Regions from separate parts of the Viridibacillus sp. FSL R5-0888 genome, predicted to be linked through region 2. Evidence: riboswitches for the same ligand, from Rfam matches in the RefSeq annotation. Region 2 holds a riboswitch; the other holds the start of a gene.

Evidence for each region. Region 2 has a riboswitch for S-adenosylmethionine ahead of metK (methionine adenosyltransferase). Riboswitches for the same ligand answer to the same signal wherever they lie in the genome.
Region 1: linked by a shared signal. The riboswitch ahead of MKY02_RS20485 (acyl-CoA dehydrogenase family protein) and the one ahead of metK (methionine adenosyltransferase) in region 2 are both predicted to bind S-adenosylmethionine.

The regions. Positions count from the first base shown of each region.
Region 1 is NZ_JBBPAU010000001.1:4,150,041-4,158,193, reverse strand. It holds gene MKY02_RS20495 (amino acid ABC transporter permease) at 1-29, opposite strand, end outside; gene MKY02_RS20490 (transporter substrate-binding domain-containing protein) at 114-980, opposite strand; gene MKY02_RS20485 (acyl-CoA dehydrogenase family protein) at 1,016-2,191, opposite strand; SAM riboswitch class I at 2,303-2,405, opposite strand; gene MKY02_RS20480 (betaine/proline/choline family ABC transporter ATP-binding protein) at 2,750-3,934, shown strand; gene MKY02_RS20475 (ABC transporter permease) at 3,965-4,600, shown strand; gene MKY02_RS20470 (osmoprotectant ABC transporter substrate-binding protein) at 4,616-5,548, shown strand; gene MKY02_RS20465 (ABC transporter permease) at 5,541-6,236, shown strand; gene MKY02_RS20460 (hypothetical protein) at 6,284-7,012, opposite strand; gene MKY02_RS20455 (AAA family ATPase) at 7,005-8,153, opposite strand, start outside.
Region 2 is NZ_JBBPAU010000001.1:898,518-906,670, reverse strand. It holds gene MKY02_RS04540 (type III polyketide synthase) at 1-459, shown strand, start outside; gene MKY02_RS04535 (isoprenylcysteine carboxyl methyltransferase family protein) at 428-1,003, shown strand; gene MKY02_RS04530 (LLM class flavin-dependent oxidoreductase) at 1,050-2,051, opposite strand; gene MKY02_RS04525 (alanine/glycine:cation symporter family protein) at 2,283-3,737, opposite strand; gene MKY02_RS04520 (alpha/beta hydrolase) at 3,947-4,744, opposite strand; gene MKY02_RS04515 (gamma carbonic anhydrase) at 4,866-5,378, shown strand; gene metK (methionine adenosyltransferase) at 5,551-6,747, opposite strand; SAM riboswitch class I at 7,011-7,129, opposite strand; gene pckA (phosphoenolpyruvate carboxykinase (ATP)) at 7,332-8,153, shown strand, end outside.

The sequences.
Region 1 (8,153 bases), 3.3 Mb from region 2:
ATGTAAGATGCATCAAAATATTTTTCCATATGCTCACCATTTTCGTTTTGTATTGGAAAGGCTGTTGAGTGTAATGACTCAACAGCCTAAGGACGTTACGTATGCATAAGCAATTAACGTTCCACTTGCTCAAGTACTTCAAATAAATCACGGTCGTAGAATTTTTTGCTTAGTTCATTTGTTTTTTGTTCTTCTTTAATTTGTTTTATAGCTTTGTCGTATGCATCTGCAAATTTCTGTTCTTTTTTGTTGTATAGTGGCCATGTTTTAATTACTGCAAATTCGTTGTACACAATGTCATTTTCTAATTTATGATAAGCACCGTCTTTGGCTGTAACTTGTTGGTTAAAAGGACCTTCAATCATTACACCACCATCTACTCGACCTTCATTGACCCATTGAACAATATCGATAGTGAAAGCATCTCCAGCTTTTAGTTTTACTTTGTTATCTGGATTTTTTTTGTTGTATTCATCGATGACTGTATATTGAGCATTATTAGCAGCGATTGGTGCTAGAGAGTAACCTGCTGATGCAAAGTCTTTTAACGACTTAATATTTTCATCCTCTTTACGTAATACTAAACCTGCACTACTTAAGCCAAGGAACTCTTTAGGGTAGATGAATTTTTCTGTACGCTCTTCTGTGAAGAAGGCATTTTTGACACCGACTTGGTATTTACCTTGTTCGACACCAATCAATAGGTCGTCACTAGTCGTGCCTACATATTCAAATTTATAGTCTGGTAATAATTCATCTACTAGCTTCATCACTTCTACATCGTATCCAGTTGGATTACCTTGGTCGTCAATATATGAAATTGGCTTACTCGCTTGGTCAAAGGCAACTTTCACGGTACGTACTTTAGAGGAATTTCCTTTATCTTTAGAATCGGATGCTTCACTTGTAGAGCAACCAGCTAAAATTGCTATTGAAGTAATACCGACTGCTGCAAATTTTAATAGTTTTTTACTGAACATATCTTAAAACCCCTTTTAAGTTTATTTTTTTATTATTAATTCACAATCGAATTCTTTTTCTTTTCTTCTTCAATAGCTGTTAATGCTAATTTTGTAATAGTCATATCATCCATTGGAGGATTGTGTAGACCCGCACGGACATTCCGGTAATATCGTTGTAATGGATTAGCGTTTTGTAAACTTTTTGCACCTACTACTCTCATAGCTTTATCAACGATATCAATGGCTGCATTAGTCACTGTATGTTTGGCAACGGCAATTTCATTGCTCAATGAGTCTCTTCGTTTTGGGTCGTCATAAGCTTCTGCTGTACCATATAAGACAAATCTAGATTGCTGAAGTTTTAACTCAATTTCACCTAATTGATGCTGCACATTTGGTAATGAGCTGATCGGTGAATTTAAGCTATTTGGTTGATGATGATTTGCGAAGTGAACCGCATAATCACGAGCTGCTTGTGCTATGCCTAAATATGTTGCAGGAATATGCAACAACCAGCCGTTGATTTTACCTCCGCTTGGATGATTTGGTAATTCGACTAAATCCGAGTCACTTACTTTAACATTTTGTAATATTAAGTCGTGACTTGATGTGCCGCGCATCGACATAACATCCCACGTTTCTTCAATAGATACCCCTGCTGTATCTTTATGAATTAAAAAGAACCCGACTTGTTGTTTTTCTTCAATCCAAGCAGAAGTTAAAAAATAATCTAAAACAGGGGAAGCCGTTGTGAAAATTTTGCGTCCATTTATAAGCCACCCTATTTCAGAACGAACTGCAGTTGTTCCAGGACGCCCGCCTCGAGTGGGGCTGCCAGTGCGTGCCTCACTTACAGAACGATTCACAATGGCGCCATTTTGTACTTCGTTTGCAAAAAAATTAAGCTTGTCATCTGACCACAATTTCTCCTGATACAATTCACCCACAACTCCTAAAGTCCAGCCCATTGAAAGTGAAGTATTCTCATCGTAGCTTGCAAGTGTTTCTTGTAGAAGGACCATATCGTAAACTGAAAATCCTTCGCCACCAAATTCTTTCGGCAAAGTGATTGCAGGATAGCCAATTTCGCGTAGCAGGCTAAAGCTCTCTTTAGGAAAGATAGATAATTCATCTACAGTTGCGGCGCTACCTGTAATTTGGTCTTGAAGCAACGCTAGCTTATCTAACCATTGTCGTTGTAGCTCTGTTCTTATAAATATCTCTTTCATAATAAATCCCCTCGTCTTTTCTAAGTTTATAATTCTTATAGAATTACTATGTATTGAAGGTATAAAAAATCCCCCATTTATAATAGAGGGAGCTTAAATGTTGTGTATGCACCCTTATCTGTCAAGATTTCTCTTGCTGGAAGTAGCACCATTCTGTTATACAGTGGTTGCTGAAGCTTCATCGGACCAGTCCCTTAGCTTCTCATGATAAGTAATATTCTATTGTTTCAATTATCTTACTTTTTCTAAAGATGAAAGTCAATATGAAAAACAAAGTATTTTTGTAGGGATTAAAAGTTATAGAAAAGAACCTAAGATTACAATTTAAAATGAGATAAATTCTATTGGATATAAATGAAGGATTTTAATTATCAATGATCAGTAGATTGCAAGGAATCAAAGCATTTGACGTATTGAAACAAGCACATTCATACAGTTGGAAATTGTGATGAATTATACAATCAAGTAAATATTTTCAATATTTTTATTTTTTGAGGTTTAATGTCTATCGATAGTGGGTAAAAGAACTTAGGTTATAAAATTTGAGGGGGAATACTTATGCTAAAGATAGAGAATTTATCGAAAGTATATAGGGGTGGAAAGAAAGCCGTTGATGATATGAATATTGAAATAGAACGCGGTGAATTTGTCGCCTTTATCGGTACAAGTGGAAGTGGGAAAACGACTGCCATGCGTATGATTAATAGAATGATAGAACCAACCAAAGGCACCATATACTTAGAAGGGGAAGATTTAGCGAAAAAGAACCCCGTAGCACTTCGTAGGAGTATTGGATATGTTATTCAACAAATCGGTCTTATGCCACATATGACCATTCGTGAAAATATTACGCTTGTACCTAAATTGTTAAAATGGACAAAAGAAAAGAAAGATCAAACAGCAGAACGCCTCATTGAACTTGTTAATTTACCTCAAAGCTATCTCGATCTATATCCCGCGCAATTATCTGGTGGTCAACAACAGCGTATCGGCGTGCTCCGGGCATTAGCCGCAGACCAAGACATTATCTTAATGGACGAACCATTCGGCGCATTAGACCCTATTACTCGTGACACGCTACAAGACTTGATGAAAGATTTACAGCAACGTCTTGGTAAAACAGTAATTTTCGTCACGCACGATATGGACGAAGCGATTAAATTGGCAGATCGTATTTGCATAATGCATAGTGGCCAAGTTATCCAATTTGATACTCCTGACAATATCCTATCTAACCCTGCTAACGAATTTGTTCGTGAATTTATTGGCTCTCACCGTTTAATGCAAGAAAAACCAAGTGCAAAAATTGTTGATGATGTAATGATTAAACCAATCTCTATAACGTTAGAAAAAAGTATTAATGATGCTTTTCGTTTGATGGTGACAAAGCGTGTCGACACATTATTTGTTGTTGATGGACAAAATCATTTGAAAGGTTATATCGATGTTGAGGGATTAACTACGGCACGACATACCACTTCTAGCATTTCTGAAGCAGTAGAAAAAGACGTCTTTTATGTACGAAATGGTACAAAATTACAAGATTCAGTGCGTCGTATTTTAAAGCGGAATTTAAAACACATTCCTGTTGTAGATGAAGAGCATCGTTTAATTGGACTTGTTACTCGTGCAAATATTGTGGATATGGTATACGACACTATTTGGGGTGATGAGGAAATAAATGAGGATGCAAATGGTATTAATCCAGAGCAACAAAGTGAATCTAATAAACAACTTAACTGAATATTAACTAAATAGAAAGGACGTGAGTAGATGATTGATTTTATAACACAAAACGGCGGAGATATTGTGCAAAAAACATGGGAACATTTTTATATATCTGCTATAGCTTTAATTTTAGGTATAGTCGTTGCAGTTCCTTTAGGTATTTTATTATCAAAACTACAGAGAACCGCTAAAATCGTTTTAGGTATTACAAGTGTTTTACAAACACTGCCGTCATTAGCTATTTTAGCAATTATGATTCCATTCTTAGGAGTCGGGAAAATCCCTGCAATTATTGCTCTATTTATCTACACACTATTACCTATTTTAAATAATACTTATATTGGTATGAATTCTGTGAATTCAGGTCTGAAATCAGCAGGAATTAGTATGGGAATGACAAAAATACAATCCATCGGGATGGTGGAACTGCCATTAGCTATCCCTGTCATTATGTCTGGGATTCGCTTATCTGCAGTGTACGCAATCTCATGGGCAACGTTAGCATCTTACATAGGAGCAGGTGGCTTAGGTGATTTTATTTTTAATGGACTGAACCTTTATCAACCTGAATTTATTATTGGCGGCGCTGTATTAGTAACTATTTTGGCCTTAATTACTGACTTTATATTATCTAAAGTAGAAAAGTGGGCTACACCAAGAGGTTTAAAAATTGAACGTTAGGAGGGGAACATGCTTATGAAATATAAAAAAATAATTACCATTGGCTTGATTATGACGGTGTTAATTTTATCTGCTTGTTCACTAACCGGTTCAAGTGATGATAATGACGTGAAAATTGCTTCAATGACAACGACAGAAAGTAAGATTATGGCTAATATGCTGAAATTAATAATTGAACATGAAACAGATGAAAAGGTAGAACTGATTAATAATTTAGGATCAAGTGTCGTGCTGCATCAAGCAATGATTAACGGCGATGCAAATATTTCTTCAACACGTTATACAGGAACAGACCTTACTGGGGCTTTAAAAGAAGATCCTGTTAAAGATCCTAAAAAAGCGATGGATACTGTACAAAAAATATTCCAAGAGCGCTATGATCAAACATTTTTCGACACATATGGTTTTGCAAATACGTATGCATTTATGGTCACACGTGAAATGGCTGAAAAGCATCATTTGAAAAAAGTGAGTGACTTAAAAGGCATCGCAAAAGATTTACAGGCAGGCGTCGACAACTCATGGGTCAATCGTGTAGGGGATGGCTATAAAGACTTTGTGAAAACGTATGGTTTTGATTTTAAAGACGTTTATCCTATGCAGATTGGGCTTGTCTACGATGCTGTAGAAGCAGGCAAAATGGATGTGATTCTTGGCTATACAACAGATGGTCGTATTGCAAGTTATGATCTTGTTGTATTAGAGGATGACCGACAATTCTTCCCACCGTATGATGCGAGTACTCTTGCAGTAAATGAATTATTAGAAGCAAAACCAAAAGTAAAAGAAGCGATTGAAAAATTAATAGGTAAAATTTCAACAGAGCAAATGCAAAAGCTTAACTATGAAGCTGATAACAATCTAGTTGAACCAGCTATTGTGGCCGAAAAATTTTTAGAAGAACATAATTATTTTGAAGATGAAGAAGGAGGGAAAAAGGATGACTGATTTAAATACATTCCAACAATTCTTTTACTACTTCTCTGAAAATGGTTCTTATGTATTCGAGCAATTTATAACACATTTTTTTATCTCAATTTACGGTGTAATCTTAGCAGCCATCGTCGGTATTCCACTAGGCGTACTAATTTCGAAATACGCTAAATTATCAGGGTTTATCATTACGATAGCGAATATTATACAGACTATACCAGCGCTTGCATTACTAGCGATTCTTATGCTAGGTATGGGGCTTGGAAAAACGACAGTAATTATCACGGTATTCCTATATTCATTACTGCCGATTATTAAAAACACATATACAGGTATTAATAATATTAATAAGGATCTTACCGATTCCGGTAGAGGGATGGGAATGACACGCATTCAAGTGCTGTATATGATTGAGTTACCACTCTCACTCTCTGTAATTATTGCAGGAATTCGTATAGCCCTTGTTGTTGCTATCGGTATTACAGCAATTGGTGCTTTCATTGGAGCAGGTGGACTTGGGGATATTATCATCCGTGGTACAAATGCTACGGATGGTACAGCGATTATTCTAGCAGGTGCCATTCCAACAGCACTGATGGCTATCATTACAGATTTGATACTTGGTTTCATAGAGCGCAAATTGGATCCAGTAAAGCGTCATAAAAATTTGACGATACCAACAGTACAAAGTTTGAATAAGTAAAGTAAAAGCCTTGAAACCAAAATTAATCGGTTTCAAGGCTTTTATTGTTACTCGTTAATCATTTTCATATAATCGAACATTAGAGATACATTAGTAAATCTTTCTAAAGAGGCAAGGTCAGCAGATATGCTTTGCCAACTTTCCAAATACTTTTCTTCTAATGTCATACTAGTTGAAATGGGTAAAAAATTAGAAAGAAACTCTTCTATTGGCTTTTGTTCATTTTCTAAAAACTCCTCAACCTCACGTACTTTATAACGTGTTTCTGGATTGGCTTCGTTAAACAAAATATGTTCAAGTGCTCTTGAAAAATAATAAATTTGATAATTTACCTTGCCAGATAAAATGGTATTGAGTGTCCGCATGGTATGAATGTTTTTGCTTTTTAATTTGTTTCTTTCAATAATTTTACTTTGTTGATTACTATTTGGCACGCTGATTGTTGTAGCGTTATAAAGTGTTAATCTATCTTGGTTTTCATCAATAATTACGGCCGATTCGCCGATGAAGCAGCCGTCTGTATCGGCTATTTGGATAATTGCCAATAAATCTGTAGGGCCTAATTTCATTTTATTAATATAGCTTTTAACACGATCTCCAATTAAGTTTTTTATATTGGAGTTCTTTTGATTTAAATCCCCCAAAATATCCCCTTTAATAATGTCGAATCTAATTTCATTATTATTAAATAATGTACGTATTCGATCGTATAATAAAGCTTCTTCACAGGCACCTTCTACTAGTAACAAGACAACTTTTTTCGCTTTTTTACTCATTAATAATAGCCGCTTTTCTAAATGCTCTCTTCATATCATAGGCATTCGTTTCTTTATAAATTGCTTCGTCTTGACCACCTAACTGTATTGCACGTAAATAAACATCCCTAGGATTATTAAGCTTTTTAACACCTTTTAATTGCATATAACGATTCTCTTCATTGGTAGTAGTGAACCATAAATTATGAATTGGTAGTACTTCAAGGATACGTAAGTTATGAGAAGTGAATATCAATTGGCCTGCTCCATTCTCATGGATAATTTCAAGTAATTCACCTAATAAGTATTCAAATACACCAGCATCTAATTCATCAATAATAACGCATGCATTAGGATTGTTATAAACAGCAATGAGTGTACTTAAGATAGAAATTATTTTCAATGTACCCTCGGATTCACATTTCAAAGGTAGCTCGATGTCGCCTTTTCGAGAAAGAAATTCAACGAGCACACCATCAGATCCGTCATTCAATTTTTGTGTATGAAGAACATGAATTTTAATCTGTAAACCAGGAATAAGCATTTTAAGGACAATGTTCGTTTGTTCTATTAATTCTTTCATTGCATTGAACATGTCTTTTGGCAGTAAAGTAGTATCTTCTAATTTGGAGGGAATCACGCCACGTTTATTTTCGAGATGTATATTAAAAGGCATCGTAATATTAGAGATTAAATTGCCAAACTGCGTATTATCAATGATATGCAAATCTCTTTTGAAGTCAAAAATAATATTTTGAATGAGTGCCATTTCCACTTCATCTAAATAATTGGGAAGAATATTTCTAACTTCTTTTCTGAAAATGAAAGAAGAATGATTTTCTTTAGAAAGATGGTTTGCTACTAATACTTTAACTCGATCATTTTGGTTTAAAGAGGTGAGATTGGTAGTGCGGATAGTAACTTCTTCTCCGTTTTTTGAGAGTATATTTTTAAAGCGTTTACCTCGTTTATTTTCTCGATAACTTAAGCTTTCTGCCATCACATTTAACCTTTGTTCACCAACCACAAGAGAAACAGCGTATTTTAAGAAATACTCGCCAAATTTATTTTTGATGATGAATTGGAAATTTAGTTGTAAAGATGATTCACCGTAGTATATATGTAGATGATGAACATGAGGAAGTTTTTTATAGATTCCACC
Region 2 (8,153 bases):
GTCATGGCATCATCTCGCCAGCCACTACCCGCTATTAAAGCTACTGCTTCCAAATGGCTTCCGAACTCAGAGGATGTCATGGGATGGGCTGTTGAAAATACAGGCTTTCATGTCATATTCGCCAAAAGTATTCCTAGTGTTATCGAAAATTGGCTAGCCCCTTTTGTAGAAGAATTTTTAAAAGCTAACAAAATAGGGCTTTCGAACATCAATCATTTTGTAGCACATCCGGGCGGAAAGAAAGTATTGGCTGCTTATGAAACAGCTCTACGAATAGATTCGCAATTGCTTATACCAAGTAAAACCGTATTACAAGATCATGGCAATATGTCTTCTCCAACTGTTTTATATGTATTAGAAAAAACAATGACAGAGTATGCTAATAAAGGAGATGTTGGCTTAATGGCTGCTTTAGGACCTGGTTTTAGTGGTGAACTATTACTCTTGGAATGGAAGTGATGAATTGCTGTTTTCTATCGTCTTCATACTAATTTGTTTACAGCGCTTAGGTGAATTAATGGTTGCACGATCAAATGAGCGCTACCAAAAAACACAGGGAGCTATTGAGGCTGGTCAGGGACACTACCCACTCATGGTGATAATGCATACGCTCTTTTTATGCAGCCTACTTTTTGAATACTTATGGCTTAAACCTACACTGAGCCCACTTTGGCCATATCTACTAATAGCCTTCATAACTCTTCAATTTGCACGTGTTTGGGCTATTCAATCACTTGGTCGTTTTTGGAATACAAAAATCATTATTTTACCCGGAGCTAAACTAGTAAAGCAAGGGCCGTATAAATGGATGCCACATCCTAATTACGCAATTGTCGCTCTTGAAATCGCCATTATACCACTTATTTTCCAGGCATATTTTACTGCTATTATTTTTACATTACTTAATTATGGCATGATGCTTATACGTATTCCGATAGAAGAAGAAGCACTTTCACAATATAGCAATCACACATCTAATAAACCTGATAAAATTTCTAATTAAAATAAATAACCTCTACATAGCTAAATTTGCTAAGTAGAGGTTATTTTTATAGTATTTCCTTTGCGATTAGTTCAAAGGACTTTAATTTGTCTTCAAAATTATAAGCAATCGTTACAAGCATCACTTCCTCAGCTTGGTATACTTCTGCTAAATTTTCAATCTGCTCTTTTACTTGTTGAGGATTTCCTACTACTAATCTTTTACGGAATTCTTCAATACTTTGCAAATCATAAATGGTATATGGATAATTCATAGCTGTTTCAATAGATGGTGTTCCAGCTGATGGCTTCCCTTGTACTAAACGTAGCATAGTCAGTTCCTTTGATGATGCAATTCGCTTAGCAACTTCTTCAGTCTCTGCACAAACAACAAAGACGGCAACTGCTTGCTTAGGCTGTTGCAAATATTGAGATGGTTTAAAGCGATCTCTATATGACTTAGCATATGATGGGCCACCATCACCATTAATAAATTGAGCGAACATATATGGTAATCCTTTTTCCGCAGCTAAAAATGCTGAATTAGCGCTTGAACCAAGCATCCAAACAGGTGGAGCACTATTGGTCACTGGTGTTGCTTTTAAGCCTTGGAATTGATGACCTTCTGGTACTGCATCATGCAAATACATAAGTAAATCATCAATCTGATTAGGGAACTGATTGACATCACGAAAATTCCCATCATGTAAAGCATGAGTTGCACGTGGCATTCCTCCTGGTGCTCTTCCCATCCCTGCATCTATACGCCCTGGGTATAAGGCTTCTAATAACTTAAAATTCTCTGCAACTTTATACGCTGAGTAATGTGGTAGCATTACACCACCTGATCCAATGCGAATGCTCTTAGTTACTGACGCTAAATGAGATATTAATATTTCAGGCGATGAACCCGCTAAAGTTGTTGTATCATGATGTTCTGAAACCCAGAATCTTGAATATCCCCATTCTTCAGCCTTTTGCGCTAAAACAGTTGTTTGTCGCAATGCCTCGACAGCATTGGAACCTTCAGAAATGGGTGACTGGTCTAATATACTTAATCGAATGTCCAAAAAATCGCCTCCTAGCTAAAGATTACCGAATCTTATAAAATAACACCAATAAAAAGTACTAAGGGCATTTGAGGTACCTTTAGTGCTTTTTATTGTATGTAAACCTAAAAAAGCGCCTCTTAAGTCGTTGTCAGACTAAGAGACGCTCTACTATATTATAAAACTTTGACATTTTTATATGCATACATAATTTCATTATCGGACAAATCGAGTCAGATATCAGTTAAACTCTTATTTTCTTTCTTTATTTCTTTGTTCCCAAAACTCAGCATTTTTAATACCTAATTTAACGGGATCAAATTGAGGATCGATTCCCTGCTTTTTCTGCTCTTCATAATCTTTTAATGCTATTATAGACGGTTTCACCAAGAACAATAGTGCTATGATATTGACCCAAACCATTAGACCAAGACCAATGTCACCTAAAACCCAAGCTAAATCCGATGTTCGAACGGCACCATAGAAAGTAGTAGCAAGAATAATAATTTGCACGATGCGTATGCCGACTTTCTGCCGCTTCCCTTCAAACATATAAGCAATATTCGTTTCAGCAATGTAATAATAAGCCATTGTCGTTGTAAAAGCAAAGAAGAATAATGCAATGGCAACAAAGCCCGAGCCTACTCCAGCACCAGGGAATGCACTATCTACAGCTGCTTGCGTATAGGCTGTCCCTGCGATAACCCCTGGGGCATTTTCAACTAAATATTCACCTTTACCATCATCTAATTGGACATTATACATACCTGAGAATAGAATCATAAATGCTGTTGCAGTACAAACTAAAAATACAGCTAAGTATACAGAAGCCGTCTGTACTAGACCTTGTTTTACTGGGTGAGATATTTCAGCAGCAGCAGCTGGGTGAGGCCCTGTACCTTGTCCAGCTTCACTTGCATAAACACCACGTTTTACTCCCCATGCTATTGCAGCACCTATCATCCCACCAAAAGTAGAATCTAGACCAAACGCACTTCGAATTATTAAAGAAAGTACTTCAGGTACCTTCTCAATATTAATAACAATAATAATGGCTGCAACAAGAAGATACCCTAGTGCCATAAACGGTACGATAAAAGAAGCTACTGAAGCTATACGTTTTACGCCACCTAAAATAATAGCACCCAAAATAACACAAACGACTAAACCTGAAATCCAGTGTTCTATACCAAATGCAGTATACATCGAGTCAGCAATAGCATTTGACTGCACAGTTGGTTGTAAAAATGACATTGCTACAACTGCTGCTACCGCAAAAATCATTCCTAACCAACGCTTCCCTGTACTTTTCTCTATATAAAATGCAGGACCACCACGATAAACACCATTTCTTTTCTCTTTATATATTTGTGCTAAAGTTGATTCTACATAAGCGGTTGCAGATCCGATGAAGGCTATTACCCACATCCAGAAAATTGCACCCGGTCCACCAAATGCAATTGCAGTAGCAGTACCTGCAATATTCCCTGTCCCAACACGACCAGATAGTGCCATGGATAGTGCTTGAAAAGATGATACACCTGCTTCAGATTCTTTCCCACTGAAGATTTGTTTAAACATGTCTTTCAATAAACGGACTTGTACACCTTTTGTTAATATAGTAAATAATAATCCGACAAGTAGAATACCGTAGATCATCCACGGTCCCCATAAAATTTCATAAACACTGGTAATAATGGCTTCCATCTATTGTCCCCCATTGATCATAATAAGTTATTCCATGAATAATATATATTGCCAGTTTCTAATAAAGGAAAATTCATTCTATCGAAATAGCAATTGTTATGTATTATATATCAAAACAATAAAGTTTGGAATATCCCTTATGTGTTATATGACAATTGAAATCGGTTACAAATAAAAAAAGACGGAATTTTGTAAAATTCCGTCAAAATTTAAATGATGTATCCAACTGATTTTAATGTATTAAAGATAAAGCTCTCCATATAAGCATAAATATCTTCGCGTTCAGGTTCTTGGAACAAATCATGATAACAGGCTTTCCATTCCTTATACTGATACTCTGATAAACTTTGTTGAGAAAGCCATTTTTTACCATACGATACATCCGCTATTTTATCGTTGCCACCAGTCATTAATAAAATCGGGATATTTGGAAATACCGTTTGTTGTGATATTCCCTTCATGAAACCATGAAGTTCACGATACCAATTGACAGTTATGACATCATTATAGTAAATATCATCTTTTTCCTCTTTATAAAATTCATAGCTTCTCGTTAAGTGTTTAATATTGATTTCGTGATTGATTTTCAGATTGCCTGTCAGTTTACTTAGACCTGTTAAAGCATTTGATAACTTTGATGGTTGGTGTTTTAAATGCATCCAAGGTGATGTTATTATAATACCTGTACATTCGTATTTGAATTTTTCAACAACATGGATCCCTAATATAGCTCCTAAACCATGTCCCACAACAAATACAGGTAAGTTATATGTTAAAGCTGCTTGCATAAGTTGTTTAACAAATGTTTCGTAACTTTTAAACTCTTCACTATGCACACGTTTATGTCTACTCTCTTCACCATGTCCAGGTAAATCTCCTGAAATAACATGAATACCAGATGTTCTTAAATTTTCGATTAACCATGCATAACGACGATGATGTTCGTATGCACTATGTATAATTACAGCGACAGCTCTTGCTTGGCCATCCGTTTCCCATTTCCACATTACTATCTCACCTCATAAATTCCTACGTATATATTAACGTATTCTGACGATTTCAGTTCCATTCATAGCTTCCTTTTGTTACGATAATAATACATAATAACTTGAAATGAGGCGTTTTTCGATGATTTATCCATTTAGAGACAAAAAACCATCTATTGACCCATCCGTTTTTATCGGTGATAACGTAATTATCACTGGCGATGTTACTATTGGACCTGATTCATCTATTTTTTACAATACAGTTATTCGCGGAGATGTTTCACCTACGATTATCGGACGCAAAGTAAATATCCAAGATTTATGTTGTTTACATCAAAGTCCTGCATATCCACTTATTTTAGAAGACGATGTGACAATTGGACATCAAGTAACATTACATAGCTGTACTATAAAAAGAGGCGCTCTTGTAGGAATGGCTTCAATTATCCTAGATGGTGCTGAGATTGGCGAAGGTGCATTTATAGGTGCCGGTAGTCTCGTTTCGCAAGGTAAGAAAATTCCTCCAAACACATTAGCATTTGGACGCCCTGCAAAAGTTATTAGAGAGTTAACAGAGGAAGATAAAAAAGATATGGACCGTATTGTCAACGAGTATTACGAAAAAGGACAATATTATAAATCACTTCAAAAATAATTCAATCAAGATGCCTGAGTATCGTTTTTCAAACGAATTCTCAGGTTTTTTTAATCTCTTGCTATGAGTTTCTTCTATAATATAATAAAAAACATCCCGAACTACAATTGATTACTTAATAATCAACATGTAACTCGGGATATTTTATGTTATTGTAATTTTTCAGATTGAATTAAAGTCCAGCTTTTTCTTTTAAAACGGCAGCTTTATCTGTAGCTTCCCAAGGAACATTCAAATCTGTACGGCCGAAGTGACCATAAGCAGCTGTTTGTTTGTAGATAGGGCGACGTAAATCAAGCATTTTAATGATTCCAGCTGGGCGTAAATCAAATAATTCACGAACCCATTCAACTAAATTTGTTTCTTTTACTTTACCAGTACCGAAAGTATCGATTGCAATTGAAACCGGTTGTGCAACACCAATTGCATAAGCCAGTTGTACTTCACAACGCTCAGCAAGTTCAGCTGCTACGATATTTTTTGCAACATAACGCGCTGCATAAGCTGCAGAACGGTCAACCTTAGTCGCATCCTTACCAGAGAAAGCACCGCCACCATGACGAGCATATCCACCATAAGTATCTACAATAATTTTGCGTCCCGTTAAGCCTGCATCACCTTTTGGTCCACCTATTACAAAACGACCTGTTGGGTTGATGAAGTATTTTGTTTTCTCGTCTAGTAATTCAGTAGGTACAACTGGAGCAATTACACGTGCTTGTAAATCCTCTTTAATTTGCTCTAACGTTACTTCTGGATCATGTTGAGTTGAAATAACAATTGTATCCACACGAACTGGATGATTATTTTCATCATATTCGATTGTTACTTGTGTTTTACCATCTGGACGTAAATAAGGTAACTCGTTTGTTTTACGAACTTCAGTTAAACGTCTTGCTAATTTATGTGCCAAGCTAATAGGTAGAGGCATTAACTCAGGTGTCTCGTTACATGCATATCCAAACATTAAACCTTGGTCACCTGCACCAATTGCTTCAATATCTTCATCTGTCATTGAACCTTCGCGTGCTTCAAGTGCTTGGTCAACGCCCAATGCGATATCAGCTGATTGCTCACCGATTGCTGTTAAAACAGCTACGTTTTCGCCATCAAAGCCATATTTACCACGTGTATAACCGATTTCCATTACCGTTTCACGAACGATTTTAGGAATATCAACATAAGTTGATGTTGTAATTTCTCCTGCTACTAATACAAGACCAGTTGTAACTGTAGTTTCACACGCTACACGTGCATTCGGGTCTTTTGAAACGATTTCATCTAAAATGGCATCCGAAATTTGATCACAAATTTTATCTGGATGTCCTTCTGTTACACTCTCAGATGTAAACAGTCGACGGTTTGTCATTTGGTTTCCTCCTATTATCTGCGAGATTGCCTCGGAAATGATACGGTACTCATTACCCATGTTAGTTCTTTCCAGTAGGATTGAACGCCAAGCCGTTGCTGCCTTTAACACGAGGATTCTAGAAAGTGCCACTATATATAAATAGAACCGCATAAATTACACATACTTATAAAAAATTTAGGAATTGGTCTATTTTAAATAAAAAAACCCTTCCCCCCATTATTACTAATGAGTGGAAGGGAATAATTCATAAGCACCTTTCACTCTTATCGTTCAAGGATCAAATCCTTGCATCAGATTGAGCACCAGCGCATCACATAAAATCACAATGCAGGTTGCCGGGTTTCATAGGGCCTGACCCTCCACCAGCTCGGGATAAGAGTATCCGTTCAATTTCTCATATTAGAACATTATACCTTAGTTGTCAACACCTTTTTTATTTCTAAAAAAAAGTACAACTTTCATGAAAATTAAATGGTAATTAGTATAGATTATTTAACTAAATGTGTTATACTAATTTCCGAAATGAATTATAAATCCCCTCTAATACGAGGAATAATATAAAAAGGATGGTACGTAAAACGATGAATTCAGTAGAGATTACGAATGAACTGAAGGAATTATTGAAAGGTGATAATATTCTGGAACAACTTTCAGTACCACAATTAACAGAAAAAGCTACTTCACGCGGTGAGGCAATCCTAACTGTTGATGGTGCTGTAAGGGCAGTCACAGGAAAATATACAGGTCGTTCTCCTAAAGATAAATATATGGTTGAAGAAGATAGTTCGAAAGACAAAATTGATTGGGGTAAAGTAAACAGACCAATTTCGTCAGATATCTTCGACTCATTATACACTAAAGTAGTAAACTACTTAAAAGAAAAAGAAGAATTGTTTGTATTTAAAGGTTTTGCAGGTGCAGACCCATCATCTCGTTTAGCTATTCGTGTAGTAAATGAATACGCTTGGCATAACTTATTTGCACACCAATTATTCATTCGTCCTACTGAAGAGGAGTTAGAAACTCATGAAGCTGACTTCACAATCGTTTCTGCTCCAACTTTCAAAGCGGATCCAGCAGTAGACGGTACTGACTCAGAAACTTTCATTATCGTTTCGCTTGAAAAACGTATCATCCTAATTGGTGGAACTGAATACGCAGGAGAAATGAAAAAATCAATTTTCGGTATCATGAATTACTTATTACCACAACAAGGTATTCTTTCAATGCACTGTTCAGCAAACGTTGGTGAAGCAGGCGATGTAGCATTGTTCTTCGGATTATCTGGAACTGGTAAAACAACGTTATCTGCAGATGCAGATCGTAAACTAATCGGTGATGATGAACATGGTTGGTCTGACAACGGTGTATTCAATATCGAAGGCGGTTGCTACGCTAAAACT